DNA from 2 places in the Silvimonas iriomotensis genome. Region 2 is predicted to be linked to the other one. Evidence: riboswitches for the same ligand, from Rfam matches in the RefSeq annotation. Region 2 holds a riboswitch; the other holds the start of a gene.

Region 1 (10,656 bases), on a different contig from region 2:
CAGGGTACGGTGGACTTCATCACCGCGCAGGCGGACGCCGTGCTGGCCTATCTGCAGCCGGGTCAGGTGGGCCTGGGCTTGCCGGCCTCTGCCTCTGGCGCCAGCAGCGGTTATGTTGATCCGTCCGTGGTCAACAACGCGGTTGATTGCCTGACCCAAGGCACCCATTGCGGTACGTATATCCCGGTCGCCAAGTACCCGGGCCTGCGCGCCGTCATGGACTGGTCCACCAACTGGGATGCCAGCAACAACAACAACTTCAGCAACAGCGTTGCGGCACACCTCAAGACCCTGCCCTGACCTCACGCTGCAGTTGCAACACCGCAAAACGCCCCGGCAACGGGGCGTTTTTTATTGCGCGCTACCGGTGCATTCCCCTTTCACTGGCCTTAAGTTCAGTCGATACATGCCGATACATAGGCCATACAAAAAACAAATCGCACACGATCATGACGCTTCTCTCCAACCTCGCGGCGACCACGCGCATGGCGCTGAGCGGTCCCGCCAGCAATGGTGTCAGCCAGTCTGACCTTAGCCGGGCCCGGCAGCTTGTCGATGCCGAACAAGGCGCGCAAGACCGGCAAGACGAGCAACAGGCCGATACAAAGAACACATCCAGCCTTGTCTCGATTGACCTCACGGCCTTGCGCCAGTCGCTGACGTATCGCCCCGCCAACAGCGTGGCGGCGCCATCAAGCTCGCCCATGGCCTCCATCTTGCAAAAGCTGGGCAACATGCCCAGTGCCAGCTCCCAGCGCAAAAACGCAGCCAGGGCGCGGTTGAACCGGCTCAAAAGCCAGATTGAGGCCATGAAAAAAGCCGCAATCGCGCTCAACCCGCGCGCAGCCAAAGCCATGGCGGCCGTGTTGAAGATGCTGGCTGCTCAGTTGAAATCTGCAGCGGCGGACCTGGCCGGCAGCGATGGTGGCGGCGCGGCCGCGGGCGGCAGCATGAATATCCAGGCCAACACCACCAACACGGCCACCCCGGCCGCCGCCAGTACCGGGGACACCACTGCCAGCGCCCAAGCGACAGCCAGCAGCGGTGCCGACACGTCTGCAAACAGTGGCGGTGATCAAGACGCAAACGGCGGCGCCCCCAGCAACACCGACGCCTCCACCGCAGTACAAGCGCCAAGCCAGGCACAAGCAACGACGGCTACCAGCGCGGCGGCCCCCGCAACAGCGGCTGATGCAAGCAGCGCCGATGCCGGCAGCGCCAGCAACAGCGCGGGCGCTGCTGAGGCCGCAACGCCTCAGGATGGCAAAGCCACTGACACCAGCCAGCCCGGCGGCAGCGACAAGGCAGACGCCAGTGCCGCCGCCCAGGATGCGGTGCAACTGGCGCAGAGCGCAACGCAGGCAGCCGCGGCGGCCAGCAAACCTGGCGGCAGCAGCAACTTCAAGATTCCGGGCTCGGGTAATGGCGGCGGCGGCATGAGTGCCAGCGACAAAGCGCTGGTCGAGGCCGTTGCGCTCAGTCTGCAGCAACTGGTGGCGCTGGTGAAAATGCATCTGCGCGGCAAGAACAAGGACATCCAGAGCGCCGAGTCATCCATCAAGGACGCGGTCAAAACCGCCGAAGGCGCCACCACGGGCGCTGGCACCATCAGCGTGGCCCTGGGCAATGTGGGCGGCGATGCGGGCACGGGTAGTGGCCAGTAAGCCGCCCTAGTCTGTCTGTTCCAGCAGTGCGACGAAATTGGCGACCAGGGGCGAAGTGTTCTGCACCCGGGTCGCCAAAGAGGCACTGGTCATGGCGCCGGCATCCGCCAGCGGCAGATAACAGACCCCTTCCACCCGCACGCAAGACAGGGGCGCCGGCAAGATGCTGACCCCCAGCCCCGCCGCCACCAGCCCGATCAGCGTGGTGCCTTCACGCGCCTCTTGCACTACGTCCGGCACAAAGCCCGCGTCGTGGCAAAGGCGCTGGATATGCCGGTAAATACTGGTCCCGGCGGATTCCGAATACATCACAAACGGTTCCTGCGCCAGTTGCTGCAGCCGCACCGTATCCTGGCCGGCCAACGGGTGATCATCCCGCAGCGCCAGTACCAGCGGGTCTTCAGTCAGGTGCCGCAGGATCACGTTGTCCGGCACTTGCACATCAGAGGTACGCACCATGCCGATATCCACGGTGCCATCAGCGACTGCCGCCATTTGCTGCACGGTCATCATCTCGCGCAGCGTCAGGTGTACGTGCGGGTAGCGCTGGCGGAAGCGGTAAATCAGTCGCGGCAAAAAGCTGGTAAAAGGCAGCGACGGCGTGAAGCCGATGATCAGCTCACCCACTTCACCTCTGGCCGCACGGCGGGCGTCTTCGGCGGCATCGGCGGTTTGCTGCAAGATGCTGCGCGCGCGCACCAGAAAGCGCTCCCCGGCGGGCGTCAGCGCCACTTTACGGCGGCTGCGGGCAAAGAGTTCCACGCCCAGTTCCGCCTCCAGCGCCTGAATCTGCTGGCTCAGCGGCGGTTGGCCAATATGGAGTTTTTCGGCGGCGCGGGTGAAGTGCAATTCCTCGGCCACAGCAACGAAGTAACGCAGATGTCGCAGTTCCATTGATATCTCAAACATATCAGAACATGCATAAATATATATTGGACTGGCAGTCAGCGTGAGCATAAGCTTTTGCTGTCACATGCAGCACGCCTAGGCAACATCATGCAAGACCCCGCGCCACAAGCCCTTATCAAGGCCGGTACCCCGGCCTACCGTCGTACCAATATCGCCCTCTTCCTCGGCGGTTTTTCCACCTTCTGGTTGTTGTACTGGGTGCAGCCCCTGCTGCCCATGTTCTCACGCGTATTCGGCCTTTCCCCGGCCGCCAGCAGCGTGGCGCTGTCCATTTCCACGGGTGGTCTGGCGCTGGCGCTGATCCCGGCCAGTTTTATCTCTGACCGCTTTGGCCGCAAGCCGGTCATGTGCACCGCCATGTTTGCCGCGGCGACACTGACTTTCCTGAGTGCCTTTGCCCCCGGCTTTGGCAGCCTGCTGGTGTTCCGTATCTTGTGCGGCGTGGTGCTGGCCGGCCTGCCCGCCGTGGCCATGGCGTATCTGGCGGAGGAAATCGACCCGCTGTCGCTGGGTTCATCCATGGGCCTGTATATTGCCGGCACCGCACTGGGCGGCATGAGCGGACGCCTGGCCAGTGCCTGGGTGGCCGATTTCTTTACCTGGCGTGCTGCCGCAGGTTTTGTCGGCGGACTGGGTCTGATCGCGGCGTTTGTGTTCTGGCGCTTCCTGCCTGCCTCCCGGCACTTTGCGCCGCGTGCGCTGCCAATCAGCGCCGCCGGCCGCAAGGCACTGTGGCAAGCGGTCAAAGGCTTGTTTGCGGACGCCGGCCTGCCCTGGCTGTTCTTCACCGGTTTCGCGCTCATGGGTTGTTTTGTGAGCCTGTACAACTACATGGGTTTCCGGCTGGAACGCGCCCCGTTCAACCTGTCTGATTCCACCATCGGCATGATTTTCGCGCTGTATCTGGTCGGCACGTTTGCCTCGGCATGGTCGGGCAAGATTGCCGACAAAATCGGCCGCCGCCACGTGTTGTGGGGCATGAAAGTGCTGATGCTGGCCGGCCTGTTGCTGACCTTGTCAGACTGGCTGCCGCTGGTGATTGTCGGCATTGCCATGTTCACCTTTGCCTTTTTTGGCGGACACACCGTGGCCAGCAGCTGGGTGGGCCGCCGCGCCGGGCCGGCCAAGGCGCTGGGCGCATCGTTATACCTGAGCGCGTATTACCTGGGCTCTAGCCTCGTGGGCTCGCTGACCGGGCTGTTCTGGGCCGCAGATCAATGGACCGGCGTGTGCACTGCGCTGGTGTTTATCGTGCTGGTCAGCCTGAGCGTGGCGCTGCGTTTGCGCAGTTTGCAGGCCAAGCCGCTGGCTGGCGCACACCAGGCGATCGCACGATAACCGATCGCGCCACGACAAAAGGCGGGTCGCCCCAGGGCGCCCGCCTTTTTTGTTGCCGCGCCGGCTTTACCAGCGTTGATGCACGTGCGGCTTGATGTATTGCGCGTAGATATCGGCGACGGCTTTCATTTGCGCGTCGGTCAGGGCAGGCAGGTTGGCCGCACCGGCATTGCTGGCAGCCTGTGCCGGGTTTTTCGCGCCTGGAATGGCAACGGTAATGGCATCGAACATCAGAATCCAGCGCAGCGCCATTTGCGCCATCGGCACGTCACCAATCACGCCGCGCAATGCCTCCACGGCTTGCAGGCCGGTTTCATAGGGCACGCCAGAGAAGGTCTCGCCCACGTCAAACGCTTCACCGTGGCGGTTGAAATTGCGGTGATCTTCTGCAGCAAACTGGCTGCTGGCGCTGAGTTTGCCGGTGAGCAGGCCGCTGGCCAAGGGCACGCGGGCAATGATCGCCACGTTCTGCGCTTTGGCGCGGGCAAAGAAATGCTCGGCCGGGCGCTGGCGGAACATGTTGAAAATGATCTGCACGCTGCTGATGGGAAACTCCAGCGCCTTGATGGCCTCTTCCACTTTCTCGACCGACACGCCGTAGGCTTTCAGTTTGCCCTTGGCAACGAGCTTGTCCAGTGCGTCAAAGATTTCGGGGCGGTAGAAGACCTCGGTCGGCGGGCAATGCAGTTGCACCAGGTCGAGCGCATCCACTTCCAGGTTGCGCAAGGAATCGTCGATATAGCGTTCCAGCACTTGCGGCGTATAACCGGCCGACACGTGCGGGTTGATCTTGCGGCCGGCTTTGGTCGCCACCATCACGCCGTCACGGCCACGTTGCTTGAGCACGCGCGCAATCAGGCGCTCTGAGCGGCCATCGCCATAGACATCGGCCGTATCCAGGAAATTGACGCCGGCATCCAGCGCGGCATGCAATGCGGCTTCTGCGTCCTTGTCGGATACATCGCCCCAGCTGCCGCCAATGGCCCATGCGCCAAAGCCGATTTCAGAAACGCTTCTGCCGGTATTACCAAACTGACGTTGTTGCACAGTGTTCTCCAGGTGGGACATATGACGTTGGCGAGCAGTGTAGAAGCCTGCCCCCGAAAAAGGTATTCATTAATCTGCTGACCGGCACTGCGATATTTGCTTGCCGCCCTGTTGCATATCGCCCCCTGCGCCTTGGGCGGCGGCCTGGGGCAGCGTATAGTGACCGCCTTTCCCGCCCCACCCGATTCTGTATCGCACCATGCTGGCCGTTCTGCTGAAAGGTTTTTTGCTGTCGCTCTCGCTGTGCCTGGATATCGGCATTGTGAATACCGCCCTGATCAACACCGGCATCCGCGCCGGCGTGCGTCCGGCTTTCATGCTGGGACTAGGGTCATGCTTTGGCGATATCACCTACGCCGCGCTGTCTTTGTTTGGCCTTGCCGTGCTGTTCCAGTTCACCGCGGTGCGCTGGGTCTTGTGGCTGGGCGGTGGCGCGCTGCTGTTGTGGCTGACCTGGAAAATGGCCATGGCCGCGCTGGCTGAATCGCGCCGCCAGCAAGAAGCGCCAGACTACGATGCCACCGCCGAAGCGCAAGCCTGGTCGCCCCGGGTAGAGTTTTTGCGCGGCCTGGGCATGGCGCTGGCCTCACCGACCTCGTTGCTATGGTACGCCGCAGTAGGTGGCGCAATTATTGCGCAGGCGACCGATGGCTCGGCCTTGATGAATGGCTTGTTCCTGGGCGGCTTCTTTGCCGGCGGGCTGGCGTGGTCCGCGTTTCTGGCCGTGCTGGCGGGCAAAGGGCGGCATTTGATCGGACACAAGCTGGCTTTGTACTGCAACGCGTTCTCTGCCGTGTTGTTCGGGTATTTTGCGATCACCGTGATTGCCGAAGGCTACCGCACGCTGCTGTAGCCAGGCGCCAACCCTGGCTACCCTGCCGAAGTAACGGTAACTAGCATTCCACGATATTCACCGGCACCTCGACAATCTCGATCGCCAGGCCGCCGCGGGCGGTCTCTTTGTAGCGGGTGTGCATATCGCGGCCGGTGTCGCGCATGGTGCGGATTACCCGGTCCAGCGAAATAAAATGGCTACCGTCCCCGCGCAGGGCCATCCGCGCGGCGTTAATGGCCTTGATCGAGGCCATGGCGTTGCGCTCGATACACGGCACTTGCACAAGGCCGCCAACCGGATCACAGGTCAGCCCCAGATTGTGTTCCATGCCGATCTCGGCGGCGTTTTCTACTTGCTGCGGCGTGCCACCCAGTACCTCTGCCAGCGCGCCCGCCGCCATTGAACAGGCCGAGCCCACTTCGCCCTGGCACCCGACTTCCGCGCCGGAGATCGAGGCGTTGAGCTTGAACAGAATGCCGATCGCCCCGGCCGTGAGCATGAAGCGGATGACGCCTTCCTCCGTCGCCCCCGGCACAAAACGCGTGTAGTAGTGCAACACTGCCGGGATAATCCCGGCCGCGCCATTGGTGGGCGCTGTCACCACCCGGCCCCCGGCGGCGTTTTCTTCGTTGACCGCCAGCGCATACAGGTTGACCCAGTCCATCACCGTCAACGGATCTGTCAGCCCGGCTTCCGGCGCGGCGGCCAGTTTGCGATAAAGCTCGCCCGCGCGGCGTTTGACTTTCATGCCGCCGGGCAAAATGCCTTCCCGTTCGCAACCGCGTTTCACACAGGCTTGCATCACCAGCCAGATCTCCAGCAAACCCTTGCGGATGCTGGCTTCGTCACGCCAGGCCAGTTCGTTTTCCAGCATGATCTGGCTGATGGTCTTGCCCTCGGCCGCACACAGCGCCAGCAACTGGGCGGCAGAAGTAAACGGGTGGCGCAACCGGGTGGCATCAGGCGGGGTAAAACCGGCGGCAATGGCCGCTTCATCCACAATAAAACCGCCACCCACTGAAAAATACGCCCGCCGTGAAAGACTGTTGCCTGCCGCGTCGAAGGCCTCAAAAATCATCCCGTTGGGGTGATACGGCAGCGCTTTGCGCTTGTGCAGGGTCAGGTGTTCCGGCTCACGAAAGGCAATCAGTTGCTGGCCCAGTACATGAAGTTGCCGGGCCTGCCGAATGGCAGCAACGCGCGCCGCCACGGTATCAACCTCGACCGTATCAGGCTCGTCACCACACAGACCCAGGATCACGGCGATGTCTGAACCGTGGCCTTTGCCGGTTGCCCCCAAAGAGCCGTACAGCTCAGCCTTGAGGCTAGCCAGTTGCGGCAAATGGCCGTCTCGCGCCAGTCGTTGCGCAAACTGGCGCGCCGCCCGCATGGGGCCAACGGTGTGGGAGCTGGATGGGCCGATGCCCACTTTGAAGAGATCAAAAACGCTGATTGCCATGAGCCCTGCCCTGCATGGCCGGCGCGCTGCACCGGACGGGTATCGAGGGGCTGACAACAGGGGCACCGGCAAGCAAAAGGGGCACCCGGCGCCAGCCGTGTGTTGCCCCCTCTGTCCTTGGTGCCTGAGAGATTACGGCCGCGCGCGGCCTTGCTTCTTCGGCGGAGCCTGCAGGCTCACTCTCCAGAGTGCCAGATTGCCGTGCAGTTCTTTTGCCTGAGAGTTTTCAGGGCGATACCCCTTCGGCGCCACATTGGTGGTCTCTCCTGCCCGGCATTGATTGGCTGATGGGCAATGTAGACAGCGCTTTATGCCATGTCAATGCGGGGTTTTAGCCGGCTTCAGATGCCGATTTGCTGGCTGATCTGCTCACTGCGGTTATCGCCGCCGCCAGTCAGTACGGCGGTGGTGACACAGCCCCCCAGCGAGGAAGCAATCAGAACAATAGCGATGATATTGCGCAGTGTTTTCATGATGAGTGAGATGAAGCTTTTGCGGTTGATCAATGACTCAATCATATGACATTGACAACACAGTGAAACGTAACCATTCACGCTATCAAACCCGGTTTGCCGATATTGCGGGCTTTGGGCACGGGGTCCACACCCCGCCCTATACTGGCTTTCATTGTGTCCAACCCCGTGGAGTCACCATGAGTACCTTGCAGGAACGGCTGGGTTTCAGCGCCAGCGATCGCCTTCTGATCACCCATGCCGATGATGTCGGCATGTGCGAGGCCACCGTGTCCGCGTGGGAGTCGCTGGTCAATACCGGCCTGTTGAGTTCGGCCTCGACCATGGTGCCGTGCAGCTGGTTTCCGTATGCCGCAGAAGTGGCCGGCAAACTGGGACACAAGGCCGACCTGGGCGTGCACCTGACGCTCAATGCAGAACGCCAGCGCTATCGCTGGGCACCGCTGACAACGCATGATCCGGCCAGCGGCCTTGTGGATGAACAAGGTTATTTCCACAATCTGGCCCGCCCCACCCATTTGCGTGGGGACCCGGCCGCCGTGCGCCAGGAACTGGCCGCGCAGATTGCCCGCGCCCGCCATTTCGGCGTGGATATCACCCATGTGGACAGCCATATGCTCACGCTGTACCACCCGGCGCTGATGCCCATCTATCTGGAGCTGGCCGAACAAACCGGCGTGCCGCCGCTGATTCCGGAGGTCGACGGTGCGACCGTGGCCGAGATGTGCGTGATCCCGCGTGAAGAAGGCGACGCCGTTGCCAGCCAGTTCAGCCAGGCCGCCGCGGCCGGCAAAGCGCTGCTGCTGACCAGCATGGTCGGCCTGCCTTTCAACCGCCAGCTGGCGCAGGCAGAACGGCTGGCCTTTGCCTGCGACTGGCTCGATAGCCGCGGCCCGGGCGTTCACGTCATGATCGGGCACCCGGCCGACGACACCCCGGAGTTGCGCACGCTGGCACCAGACGTCGCCACGCGCGTGGCTGATCGCGTGTTGCTGGGCAGCGATGCCTTTGGCCGCGCCATTGAGGAACGCGGTTTCAAGCTGATCGGCATGCGTGCCCTGCGCGATGTCATGGCAGCCTGAGCGGCCATAAAAAAGGCCGTCAGCTTTGGGCTGACGGCCTCAAGGGTGTCGGGCTGTGACACCAATCCCCAGGAAAGACTACTCCTGACATGTGGCATGCAACTCTCACTGCATACCGCATCCTTGCGGCGCCGGCGCGGTGCCAGACGCATCTCTGGACGGCGGGCGATGTTTGCCGTTGCCATCCTTGCCATTGGGGCCACCTTCCGGTGGCGGGCCATCGGGCGGCGGGCCGCGATGACCATGATGCGCAGACTGGTCCTTGCTCTCGCCGTCGTCTTTCATCTGCGGCGGCGGCCCGCAACGCCCTTGCGGTGCAGACGCGCTCCAGTCGTTATCGTTCATGGACGGCGGCGGTACGCCATCGACCGCACTGGCCACATTACTCGCGCCGACCAGCACCAGGCCGACGACGAACAGACTCACTACTTTCATGCGCATCCCTGCATGACTGATCACGTAGACCAGGTTAACACGGCCAATGCCGGCGTATTGCATGCAGTTGTATGCGCCAAGTGGCGGGATGGTGCTGCCGTGTACGGGCGGGTGTCGCCGGGGAGGATTGATACTGCGCGCTACAAACTGGTGTGAGCGACGTCACGCGGCCAGGTGCTTTACCGGCACTGGCAAGTGCTGGTGGCGCTGCGGAGATGACGAGACGGGATTGCGGCAGTTGCCCGGGCCAGCGCCTGCCGCATCAACTGCGGTTCAAGCCTTCAAATAGCCTTCGGCCAGCCCGGCCCACATTGCCGCCCCCGGCGTCAGGCACCCATCATTAAAGTCATACCCCGGGTTATGGATCATGCAGGACCCCTCGCCGTCGCCATTGCCGATAAAGAAATAACAACCGTTCGGGTTGGCATCGAGCATATAGGCGAAGTCTTCACTGCCCATCAGCGGGTGGGCGCCGTAGTGGGCGTGGCTATCGCCAAACAGGCTGGCGGCGACGCCGTGGGCGAAGCGCGTCTGGGTTTCGTCATTCATCAGCACCGGCGTGCCATGCCGGGCTTCAATGGTCGCCGTGGCGCCAAAGCTTTGCGCCTGCAGGCGCACCACGTCTTCAATGCGGGACAACAACAGCTTGCGGACTTGCCGGTCCAGCGCGCGCACGCTCAGTTTCATCAGGGCCGTCGCCGGCACGACGTTGGCCACGTCACCCGCCTGAATGGAACCCACGGTGATCACCGCGGCATGCTGGGTATCGACATTGCGCGAGACAATGGTTTGCAGCGCCAGGGTGATGCTGGCGGCCACGACAATCGGATCGACCGTGGTATGCGGCAAGGCGCCGTGCCCGCCCTTGCCGTGAATGGTGACATCCAGGCTATCGGCCGAGGCCATGAAAGCGCCGCTGCGAAAATAGAACTGCCCCACCGGCAAACCCGGCATGTTGTGCATGCCAAAAATGGCATCGCACGGAAAGCGCCGGAACAAACCGGCATCGACCATGGCTTGCGCGCCGCCCAGGGCTTCTTCTGCCGGCTGGAAAATCAGGTTGAGCGTGCCGTTGAAATGGCGGGTTTCGGCCAGATAACGCGCCGCGCCCAGCAGCATGGTGGTGTGACCGTCATGACCGCAGGCGTGCATGCGATTGGGAATCTGGCTGGCCCACGGTTTGGCAGTCGCCTCGTGAATGGGCAAGGCGTCCATATCGGCACGCAGGCCCAGCGTCTTGTGGCTGCTGCCGACTTTAAGCACCCCGACAAGGCCGGTTCTGGCGATCCCGCGATGCACCTCATAACCCCAGCTGGTGAGCTTTTCTGCCACCAGATCGCTGGTGCGGCTTTCCTCAAACCCCAGTTCCGGATGGCGGTGAATACTGCGGCGGATTTCAACAAGTTCCGGCTCA
Region 2 (10,656 bases):
GCGCAACCACATTGGCAAGGCGCAAGCCGGCTCGCGCGGGCGCCTGGTGGTGCTCAACAAGATTGACGGCCTGTGGGATGAACTGAAGACCCCGGCACAGATCGAAGCCGAGATCGATCGCCAGGTGGTGACCACGGCCAGTCTGCTGGGCGTGAACCCCAACCACGTGTTCCCGGTATCGGCGCAAAAAGCGCTGGTCGCCAAGGTGCAGCACGATGAAGCCTTGCTGCAACGCGCGCACTTGATGGATCTGGAAGCCGCGCTGTCTGGCGAATTGTTGCCGGCCAAGCAGGATATCGTGCGCGACAGCACGATCACCGAAGTCGAAGACATTGTGCTGGCCACCCGCAATCTGCTGGGGACGCGTCGCACCAGTCTGCTGGAACAACTGGACGAACTGGCCCGCTTGCGTGGCAAGAACCAGGACGTGGTCATGCAGATGATGGACAAGGTCCAGACCGACAAGCGTCATTTCGAGCAAGGTCTGGTGCGCTTCCAGGCGCTGCGCAGCATTTTCAGCCAGCAGACCAACCAGTTGCTGACGCTGCTGGGCATGGATTCGCTCAAGGCCGAGATCGCCCGTATCCGCGACGAAATGGAACGCAGCTGGTTCTCGTTTGGCGAAGGCGGCCTGCGCGCCACCATGGAGCGCTTCTTCAAGGACACCAACGCCAATATCGCCAGCTCTGCCGAACAGGTGGCAGAAATCCAGGCCATGATGGCGGCCATGTACAAGAAGTTCAGCGAAGAACACGGCCTGGGTCAGGTGACACCGCCGCCGTTCTCCACGCTCAAGTACCACAAGGAAATCGCCCGCCTGGAGAAATCCTTCCGCGAGCACTTCAATACCGTGGGCCGTTTGCTGACCACCAGCCAGAGCCGCATTACCCGCAAGTTCTTCGAAACCGTCGCCAGCCGTGTGGTGTACGTGTTTGAAGTGGCCAACCGCGACGTGGAAAACTGGCTCAAGGCCGTGATGGCACCGATGGAAACCCAGGTGCGCGAACACCAGCTGCAACTGCGTCGCCGTCTGGAAAGCATCAAGCGCATCCACAAGGCCACCGATACGCTGGAAGGCCGTATTGAAGAACTGGAAGACATGGATCGCCAGCTCACCAGCCAGATGGACGACCTGGATCAGTGTCACCGCCAGGTGCTGGCTGCGCTCAACAGCGAGATCTCGCGCCTGGCCGCGTAATCTGGCCTGGTTTGAGTCTTTTGCAAAAAACGCCCGCCTTGAACGCGGGCGTTTTTTTCTAGCCTGATTTGAGCGTGACGCGCGATTCGTTTACGCTTGCCCGACAACATAACGGAGCAACCGCCATGGCCCACCAAGACATCCTGCTGGAAATCTGCGCGGGCTCTGTGACTTCTTGCCTGGCCGCCCAGGAAGGTGGCGCCAGCCGCGTGGAATTCTGCGACAACCTGCTCGAAGGGGGCACCACGCCTTCTCATGGCGCCATTGCCGCGGCGCGTGACCGGCTGTGGATTACCCTCAATGTCATCATCCGCCCGCGCGGCGGCGACTTTCTGTATTCGGATGTCGAGTTCGAAGTAATGCAGCGCGATATCCTGGCCTGCAAGAAACTGGGCGTGGATGGCGTGGTGATCGGCCTGTTGACGGCCGATGGCGATATTGACGTGCCGCGCACCAAGCAACTGGTCGAACTGGCCATGCCCATGCAGGTGACATTCCACCGCGCATTTGATGTGGCGCGTGATCCGGTACAGGCACTGAAAGCGGTGATCAGCACGGGTTGTAACCGCTTGCTGACCTCTGGCCAGGCGCCGACCGCACCGGAAGGCGCCGAACTGATCCGCCAGTTGCGTGAACAGGCCGGCAACAAGCTGGTGGTCATGCCAGGCGCCGGCGTGCGGGTGAACAATATTGCAGAACTGGTGCGTGCCACCGGCTGCCGCGAGTTCCATACCTCTGGCCGGGCGCCGTTTCCCAGCGGCATGAACTACCGCAACGAACGCGTGAAAATGGGCGCGCCCGGGCAGGATGAATACGCCATTGTCGAAACCTCTGCGCCGCTGGTGCAAGAGATTCTGGCCAATGCGCGCAGTGCACTGGGCTAACGCGCCAGCGCCAGAAACAGCAAACCCGCCAGGATGGCGGGTTTTTTATTGCCTGACAGGGCACGGCCCGTTGTCAGATCACACGGACACGATCACGCACAACGGGATAATTCTGAAATGGTTGACACCATTACCAATTGTTTCTCCTGCAAAACACGTCCTCACATACAAGCGGCGCGCGCAGTGTAATTCTGTGATCGTGGACGGGCCACTCAACAAACCCGGCCCGAGCCCGACGACAAGTTTGACCCTTAGGAGAAACACCCATGAAAGCCCTGATCGCACTCGCTACTGCTGCTGGCCTGCTGTTTGGTACCCCGGTTTTTGCCGCTGACGCCAGCGCCCCGGCGAAAGCTGCAACGGCTACTCATCACAAGAGCACGAAGCACCACGCCAAGAAGGCCACTGCTTCGAGCACCGAACAAAAAGCGCAAGCCAAGAAACACAAAAAGGCTTCCGCTGCTTCGACCGTAGCCCAGAAGGCTCAGGCCAAGAAGCACAAGGCATCCGCCGCTTCGGCCGCACAAAAGGCCCAGGCCAAGAAGCACAAGAAGGCATCCGCTGCTTCGACCGCACAAAAGGCCCAGGCCAAGAAGCACAAGAAGGCATCCGCAGCTTCGACCGCTCAAAAGGCACAAGCCAAGAAGCACAAGAAGGCATCCGCAGCTTCGACCGCTCAAAAGGCACAAGCCAAGAAGCACAAGAAGGCATCCGCCGCTTCGACCGCACAAAAGGCCCAAGCCAAGAAGCACAAGAAGGCATCCGCTGCTTCGACCGCTCAGAAGGCCCAGGCCAAGAAGCACAAGAAGGCATCCGCTGCTTCGACCGCTCAGAAGGCCCAAGCCAAGAAGCACAAGAAGGCATCCGCTGCTTCCGCTGCACAAAAGGCACAAGCCAAAAAGCATCACAGCAAGAAGCACGCTGCCAAGAAGGCCTGATTTTTCACAAGGCCAAGGCACCCGCCAACCCCCTCACATGAGGGGGTTTTTTTTATTGGGCGTTCACAACGGCGTGTTCATGAACACGGACTGCACGGTGAGGCCGTGTTTTTCATAAAAGCGGATGGCGCTTTCGTTGAAGCTGAAAACCTGCAGGTACAGCGTGACTGCGCCTTGTGCTTTCGCCCACGCGCGTGCTGCCCCCAATAATTGTTCGCCAACGCCCTGACGGCGGTGGCTGGCGGCGACTACGATGGTCCCGATACGCGCTTCGCGACGGGCGCGAATAAACGGCGGGACCGGAGGTTCGGTCACCTTGGCAGAAATAAAGCCACAAACCTGATCGCCGTGCTGCGCCACCAGCACCACGCTGTCTGATGCGCTCATCGCGCTATGCCACCAGGCCTGGGTCGCTTCATCGCCAGGCTGGCTGAGTACAAACACATCTGGCGCACCGGCGTGATGCTCATGGTTGATTTCATCTGAAAGCCGGCAGAGGGCGGGAAGGTCTTGCGTGAGGGCGGCGCGGATCACTACTGGGGTCATGGGCAGGCAAGGCAAAGACAAAAGCGCAGACCTTATCACGCGTGCACCGCCCATAAAAAAACCGGCCTCGAAAGGCCGGTTTTTTGTTGCAAGCGCGTATGCGACTGCTTAGTAGCGGTAGTGCGCCGGCTTGTACGGGCCGTTTTTCGGCACGCCAATGTAAGCGGCTTGTTCGTCCGACAGTTCGGTCAGGTTGGCGCCGATCTTGGCCAGATGCAGGCGGGCAACCTTCTCGTCCAGATGCTTGGGCAGCACGTACACGCCGACCGGATACTGGGCCTGCTTGGTGAAGAGTTCGATCTGTGCCAGCACCTGGTTGGCAAACGAGTTGGACATCACGAACGACGGGTGGCCAGTGGCGCAACCCAGGTTCACCAGACGACCTTCGGCCAGCAAGATGATGCGCTTGCCGTCCGGGAAAATGATGTGATCGACTTGCGGCTTGATGTTTTCCCACTGGTACTGACGCAGCGAGGCGACTTCGATTTCGCTGTCAAAGTGACCGATGTTGCAAACGATGGCGTTGTTGCGCATGGCTTTCAGGTGATCGTGCGCAATCACGCCGACGTTGCCGGTGGTGGTCACGAAGATATCGGCCTGGCCGGCGACGTCATCCATACGCACGACGCGGTAGCCTTCCATGGCGGCTTGCAGGGCGCAGATCGGGTCGATTTCAGTGACCCACACGGTGGCGCCCAGGCCACGCAGCGATTGCGCGCAACCCTTGCCCACATCGCCATAACCCAGCACCACAGCCACTTTACCGGCGATCATCACGTCGGTAGCGCGCTTGATACCGTCAACCAGCGATTCACGGCAGCCGTACAGATTGTCGAACTTGGACTTGGTTACCGAGTCGTTCACGTTGATCGCCGGGAAAGCCAGACGACCTTGTTCGTGCATCTGGTACAGACGATGCACACCGGTGGTGGTTTCTTCGGTCACGCCCTTGATGTGGGCCAGACGCGTGGAGTACCAGCTGCCGTCTTTGGCGATCTGCGCCTTGATGGCGGCGTACAGCACGGTTTCTTCTTCGTTGGTCGGGTTGCCCACAAGGCTGATGTCTTTCTCGGCGCGCGCGCCCAGATGCAGCAGCAAGGTGGCGTCGCCGCCGTCATCCAGAATCATGTTGGCGAACTCGCCGTTCGGCCATTCGAAGATCTGGTGGGTGAACTGCCAGTATTCTTCCAGCGACTCGCCTTTGAACGCGAACACCGGCGTGCCCTTGCCCTCGAAACCGTTGGCGGCGATACCGGCAGCGGCGTGGTCTTGCGTCGAGAAGATATTGCATGACGCCCAGCGCACATCGGCACCCAGTTCTTGCAGGGTTTCGATCAGCACGGCGGTCTGGATGGTCATGTGCAGCGAACCGGCAATGCGCGCGCCCTTGAGCGGCTGGTTGGCACGGCCTTCTTCGCGCACGGCCATCAGACCCGGCATTTCGGTTTCGGCAATGCGGATTTCCTTGCGGCCCCAGTCGGCCAGCGAGAGATCAGCAACTTTGAAATCGGTGAAATTTTCAGCCACAGCGATACGTCCTTTACGTGTGGCCGGAAGAGGGGCGGGGTGATTCATCACCTGAAAACCTGCGCGCATGATGATCGATCATTGGCAGGTTAAGCCCGTGTCCGGCACGGTTGATCAGGTGAGCGCCGTTGAGACTCCGGGCCTGGGATTGTGGTGATGCAACCTCGCAGCGCTCCCCGGAAGTGGGCGGATTATAGCCAAAACCAGGCGCGAATGCGTGATGTATAAGCCGGGTGGCAGAGCCACCCGGCCTTGCTGGTTACTCAGGAAGCGCTGAAGTTGGTGATCTTGAGCGAGCTATTGCTGTAACCGTTACGCGTGGCAGTGAGTACGTAAACGCCATATTGACGCAGGTAAGCCAGTTCGGAAACGTCGGTGGCAATGTCCTGACCATTGGGGTAGTACCCGCACGAGACCTTGATTGCCTGGCCCTTCAACGCAGGAGACAGCGTACTGGCTTCAAAGTCTGTACCCGTGGCTTTGCAAATGGATTTGGACTGGATGAAGTTCACGATCTGCGGTTCATTCCCGGTCGTGACATCAATGACATATTCGCCACCCGGTTGCGGATTGGCCAGACCACCGTCAATTTTGGTGATGTGTTTGACCTCACGAATCAAGGACGCGTTGGCTCGTTCCAGTACCACTTCTTGCCAGCGAGCCTGCACTACGTTCAGGTAAGTGAGCACATAACGTTGCATGTATTCGACGTCATTGCGCGAGAACCGGGCAACCACTCGCCACATCCCGTTCTCATCGTGTGTCAGGTACTGAGTGAAGTGATAAGGCTTGTCGGCGGTATCAGTACCGTGCGAGATGCCGTCAAAGCCAATCTCGATGTGGTTATACGCTGTGGCCGGGGCCGGCAGTGCTTTCAGACTGGCCGCGATCCCGGACCCAACGGTTGAAGTGTTGAAATGGTCTTTCGAATAGCCGTCACGATTGGCCTGCACGTCTTTGACGTTGGCAGTGGCACAGCCCGTCAGGGCAATGACCGTCAACAGACCAGTGGCCACGCTTTTTGGATACAAACGCATAAATATCACCTACCCCTTTCAAACATTGGATTGATTATTTTTTTAAATCCGGACGAGCCCGGATATTTCCTGGATACATAAAGAAACGTGGGGAATTTTCTTAAGGCGACAGGCTGTTGTCAAAAATAATCAAATCCATGTTGATTTTGAGGCTCAACCCCCATTGCGTCTCAATGAGCAAGAACTGGTGAGGGGTTTTCCGCGGTGTGGCTGTCTAGTGGCAGTTGCACGAACGGCAGTTGCCAACTCCCCACCCCATCCGCATAATCGCGCCGTCATGCAGGAGAGCGTCTTACCCGCAACGGGAAGACCGCCGAAGGCGCAAGCGCACCCGCAATCGCTCAGGCAAAAGGACTGCGTGACCTTTGAGTACAGAGCACGGTTCCAACCCGGGGCTCGAGTACGAAAAACTCTGGAGAGCTGTGCCGCACAAGGCACACACCGAAGGGGCTAAGGGCTGCGTCGCACAACGACGCCAGCCTGAAAATCTCAGGTGCCGGGACAGAGGGGTGTGGTACCCGCAAGTACGCCGTACTTGTAATCCACGCACCTGGAAATGCCCGATGACGCACGCCCTCAAGCAAACACCGCTGTACCAGTCCCACGTCGATGCCGGCGCGAAAATGGTTGATTTCGCTGGCTGGTCCATGCCGATCCATTACGGCTCCCAACTCAAGGAACACGAAGCCGTACGCGCCGATGCCGGGGTGTTTGATGTCTCGCACATGGTCGTGCTCGATATCGCGGGTGGCGATGCCAAGGCCTGGTTGCAGCACATTCTGGCCAACGACGTCGCCAGGCTGGGGTTTGTCGGCAAGGCGCTGTACTCGGGCATGCTGACGGAACAGGGCACGGTCATCGACGATCTGATCGTCTATCTGTCTGAAACCGGCTATCGCATGGTGGTCAACGCCGGCACGCGTGAGAAAGATCTGGCCTGGCTGACCCGGACCAGTGCCGGTCGTGATGTGCAACTCAATGTGCGCGACGATCTGGCCATGCTGGCCATTCAAGGCCCTAATGCCATCGAGAAAGTCTGCGCCATCATGCCGCAATGGGCCGAGGCGATTCGTGCTCTCAAGGTGTTCCAGGGTTTGCCCATGGGTTCGCAAACCGGTGGCGAGTGGTTTGTGGCCCGCACCGGCTATACCGGCGAAGACGGCCTTGAAATCATGCTGCCCGCCACGGATGCACCGGTGTTCTTTGCTGAACTGATCAAAGGCGGCGTCGCCCCGATCGGCCTTGGCGCGCGCGATACCTTGCGGCTGGAAGCCGGCATGAATCTGTACGGCCACGATATGGATGAAACCATCAGCCCGCTGCAGGCCGGCATGGGCTGGACCATTGCCTGGCAGCCGGCAGAACGTGATTTCATCGGCCGGGCTGCGCTGGAAGCCGAGAAAAACGCAGGCGTTGCCATGAAGCAAGTTGGCCTTGTGCTGACCGACCGCGGCGTATTGCGCGAAGGCATGCGCGTGGTCACCCCGCATGGTGATGGCGTGATTACCAGCGGCACGTTTTCCCCCACGCTCAAGCATTCCATTGCCATTGCCCGCGTACCGGCAAGCACTGACAGCTCCGCAGAGGTCGATCTGCGTGGCACACTCACGCCTGTGCGCGTGGTCAAGCTGCCCTTTGTGCGCAACGGCAAGCGGCAATACGAGTAAAGATTTAAACACTGCTGGCGGCGGGCAAAGCCCGCCTTTATGCCGGCAAAAGCGGTGCATCGCCGCTTCGTTTTATTGAATTGCACCCTCCCCACGCCCGCCCGCCGGCGGGAGTGCCTCGCCACTGGCGAGTGGGGGCTCCATTTACCGAACTTTGAGAGAGAGAACCAACATGCTGGATATCCCTGCAGAACTGAAATACGCCGCCAGCCACGAGTGGATGCGTCTGGAAGCCGACGGCACCGTGACCGTAGGCATTACCCATCACGCGCAAGAGTTGCTGGGCGACCTGGTGTTTGTAGAGCTGCCCAAGGTGGGCGCAACGCTGGCCAAGGATGAACAAGCTGGCGTGGTGGAGTCGGTCAAGGCGGCGTCTGATGTATACGCCCCGATCGCCGGCGAAATCGTCGCCATCAACACCGAGCTGGAAAGCGCGCCGGAAATCGCCAATACCGAGCCGTACGCCGATGGCTGGTTCTTCCGCCTGAAGCCGGCCAACGTGGCTGATCTGGATTCGATGCTCAGCGCTGAAGACTACGCCCGCGAACTGGGCGCGTAATCCGGGCTGCTGTGTGATCGCAGATTGAACTACCGGCGGTGTTCAATCTGCGAACGCGCGCTACGCCCTTGAAATCGGTGGATACGTGGTGGACTGGTCCTGATCCGCCGCGGATATCACCGGCAGTACCGCTTGCACTTGCCCGACTCACAGCTTGACTGAAAATGGCCGCTCACCCTGACGCACTGTTGCCGCAGTGCCTTGCGGTGAGCGGCGATGGAACGCACGATGACGCTCTCTGAACTGTTTCACCACGGCGATTTTATCGATCGCCATATCGGCATTGATACCACCGATGCCGCCGCCATGCTGGCAACGCTCGGCCTGAAATCAAAGGCTGAACTGGTCGACCAGACCGTGCCTGCCGGTATCCGCTTCAACCAGAAGCTGGCGCTGCCCGATGCCCTCTCTGAAACCGAGGCGCTGATCCGCCTGAAAGAGATTGCCGGCAAGAACCGCGTCAACAAATCGTATATTGGCCTGGGTTACTTCCCCACACGGCTGCCCAATGTCATTTTGCGCAACGTGCTGGAGAACCCCGGCTGGTACACCGCGTATACGCCATATCAGGCCGAGATCGCGCAAGGGCGCCTTGAAGCGCTGCTGAACTACCAGCAAGTCATTATCGACCTCACCGGTCTGGAACTGGCTAACGCCTCTTTGCTGGATGAGGCCACTGCCGCTGCCGAAGCCATGGCCATGGCGCGCCGTGTGTCCAAAGCCGCGTCGAACCGCTTCTTTGTCGATGAACGCGTCCTGCCGCAAACGCTGGATGTGCTGAAAACCCGCGCGACGTATTTCGGTTTTGAGCTGGTCAGCGGCCACCCGGAAGCGGCCGGTGCCGATGACTACTTCGGCGCGCTGTTCCAGTATCCGGGCGAGAACGGTCAGCTGATCGACCTGACCCCGCATATCGCCGCAGCCAAGGCCAAGGGCGCGGTGGCGATTGTTGCCGCCGACATGATGGCGATGGTGGCGCTGAAATCGCCGGCCGAAATGGGCGCCGATGTCGCCGTCGGCAACACGCAACGCTTTGGCGTGCCGATGGGCTTTGGTGGCCCGCACGCCGCGTATTTTGCGTTCAAGGATGAGATGAAGCGCTCGGCACCGGGCCGCATCATCGGCGTGTCGGTGGATGCTGCCGGCAAGCCGGCGCTGCGCATGGCGCTGCAAACGCGCGAACAACATATCCGCCGCGAAAAGGCGAACTCCAACATTTGTACATCGCAGGTGCTGCTGGCCAATATCGCCGGCATGTACGCCGTGTACCACGGCCCGGTGGGCGTGAAGCGCATCGCGGCGCGCATTCACCGGATCGCCGCCCTGTTTGCGGCCGGGGTGAAGCAGACTGGTGGCAAGCTGGTGTTCGAGTCCTTCTACGATACCGTGCAGGTCGATCTGGGCAGCAAGGCCGATGCCGTGTACGAAGCCGCGCTGGGTGCCGGCATCAACCTGCGCCGCGTGGGCAATGGCGTGCTGGGCGTGGCCTTCCACGAAAAAGCCACCGAGCGTGACCTGGAAACGCTGCTGGGCCTGTTCACCGGCAAGGTGTTTGATGTGGCCGAACTGGATGCCGCGGTGAAGGAAGACTTCATTCCCGCCGGTCTGGCACGGCAGTCGGCCATCCTGACCCACCCGGTGTTCAACACCCACCATAGCGAGCACGAGATGCTGCGCTATCTGAAAAAACTGGAAAACAAAGACCTGGCGCTGAATCACTCGATGATTTCGCTGGGCTCTTGCACCATGAAGCTCAACGCCACCAGTGAGATGATCCCCATCACCTGGCCGGAGTTTGCCGAGCTGCACCCGTTTGCTCCGGTCGATCAAACCCGTGGTTATCTGGAAATGATTGACGGCCTTGCTGAACAACTCAAAGCCATCACCGGTTTTGATGCGATCAGCATGCAGCCGAATTCCGGCGCGCAGGGCGAATACGCCGGCCTTTTGGCGATCAGCCGCTATCACGAAAGCCGTGGCGACATGCAACGCAAGGTGTGCCTGATCCCGCGTTCCGCCCACGGTACCAACCCCGCCACCGCGCAGATGATGGGCATGGAAGTGGTGGTGGTCGATTGCGACGAGCAAGGCAATATCGACGTCGCTGACCTGAAGAAAAAGACCGAAGAGCACGCCGCCGATCTGGCCGCACTGATGCTGACCTACCCGTCGACCCACGGGGTGTTTGAAGAAGCGGTGAAGGAAGTGTGCGATCTGGTGCACGCCCACGGCGGCCAGGTATACATGGATGGCGCCAACCTCAACGCCCAGGTTGGCCTGTGCCGCCCGGCCGATATCGG

Evidence for each region. Region 2 has a riboswitch for glycine ahead of gcvT (glycine cleavage system aminomethyltransferase GcvT). Riboswitches for the same ligand answer to the same signal wherever they lie in the genome.
Region 1: it holds a riboswitch for glycine, as region 2 does, so the genes downstream of both, IEX57_RS07140 (L-serine ammonia-lyase) here and gcvT (glycine cleavage system aminomethyltransferase GcvT) in region 2, are expected to answer to the same signal.

What each region holds. Positions count from the first base shown of each region.
Region 1 is NZ_BMLX01000002.1:122,686-133,341, forward strand. It holds gene IEX57_RS07110 (carbohydrate-binding protein) at 1-300, shown strand, start outside; gene IEX57_RS07115 (hypothetical protein) at 450-1,664, shown strand; gene IEX57_RS07120 (LysR family transcriptional regulator) at 1,671-2,558, opposite strand; gene IEX57_RS07125 (MFS transporter) at 2,661-3,911, shown strand; gene IEX57_RS07130 (aldo/keto reductase) at 3,978-4,958, opposite strand; gene IEX57_RS07135 (LysE family translocator) at 5,158-5,811, shown strand; gene IEX57_RS07140 (L-serine ammonia-lyase) at 5,852-7,252, opposite strand; glycine riboswitch at 7,447-7,531, opposite strand; gene IEX57_RS07145 (hypothetical protein) at 7,594-7,758, opposite strand; gene IEX57_RS07150 (ChbG/HpnK family deacetylase) at 7,905-8,807, shown strand; gene IEX57_RS07155 (hypothetical protein) at 8,913-9,242, opposite strand; gene IEX57_RS07160 (hypothetical protein) at 9,255-9,398, shown strand; gene IEX57_RS07165 (M20 aminoacylase family protein) at 9,516-10,656, opposite strand, start outside.
Region 2 is NZ_BMLX01000004.1:181,669-192,324, forward strand. It holds gene IEX57_RS15360 (dynamin family protein) at 1-1,198, shown strand, start outside; gene IEX57_RS15365 (copper homeostasis protein CutC) at 1,324-2,082, shown strand; gene IEX57_RS21200 (hypothetical protein) at 2,349-3,020, shown strand; gene IEX57_RS15375 (GNAT family N-acetyltransferase) at 3,084-3,566, opposite strand; gene ahcY (adenosylhomocysteinase) at 3,675-5,141, opposite strand; S-adenosyl-L-homocysteine riboswitch at 5,207-5,275, opposite strand; gene IEX57_RS15385 (hypothetical protein) at 5,357-6,130, opposite strand; glycine riboswitch at 6,401-6,497, shown strand; glycine riboswitch at 6,533-6,645, shown strand; gene gcvT (glycine cleavage system aminomethyltransferase GcvT) at 6,694-7,797, shown strand; gene gcvH (glycine cleavage system protein GcvH) at 7,970-8,356, shown strand; gene gcvP (aminomethyl-transferring glycine dehydrogenase) at 8,585-10,656, shown strand, end outside.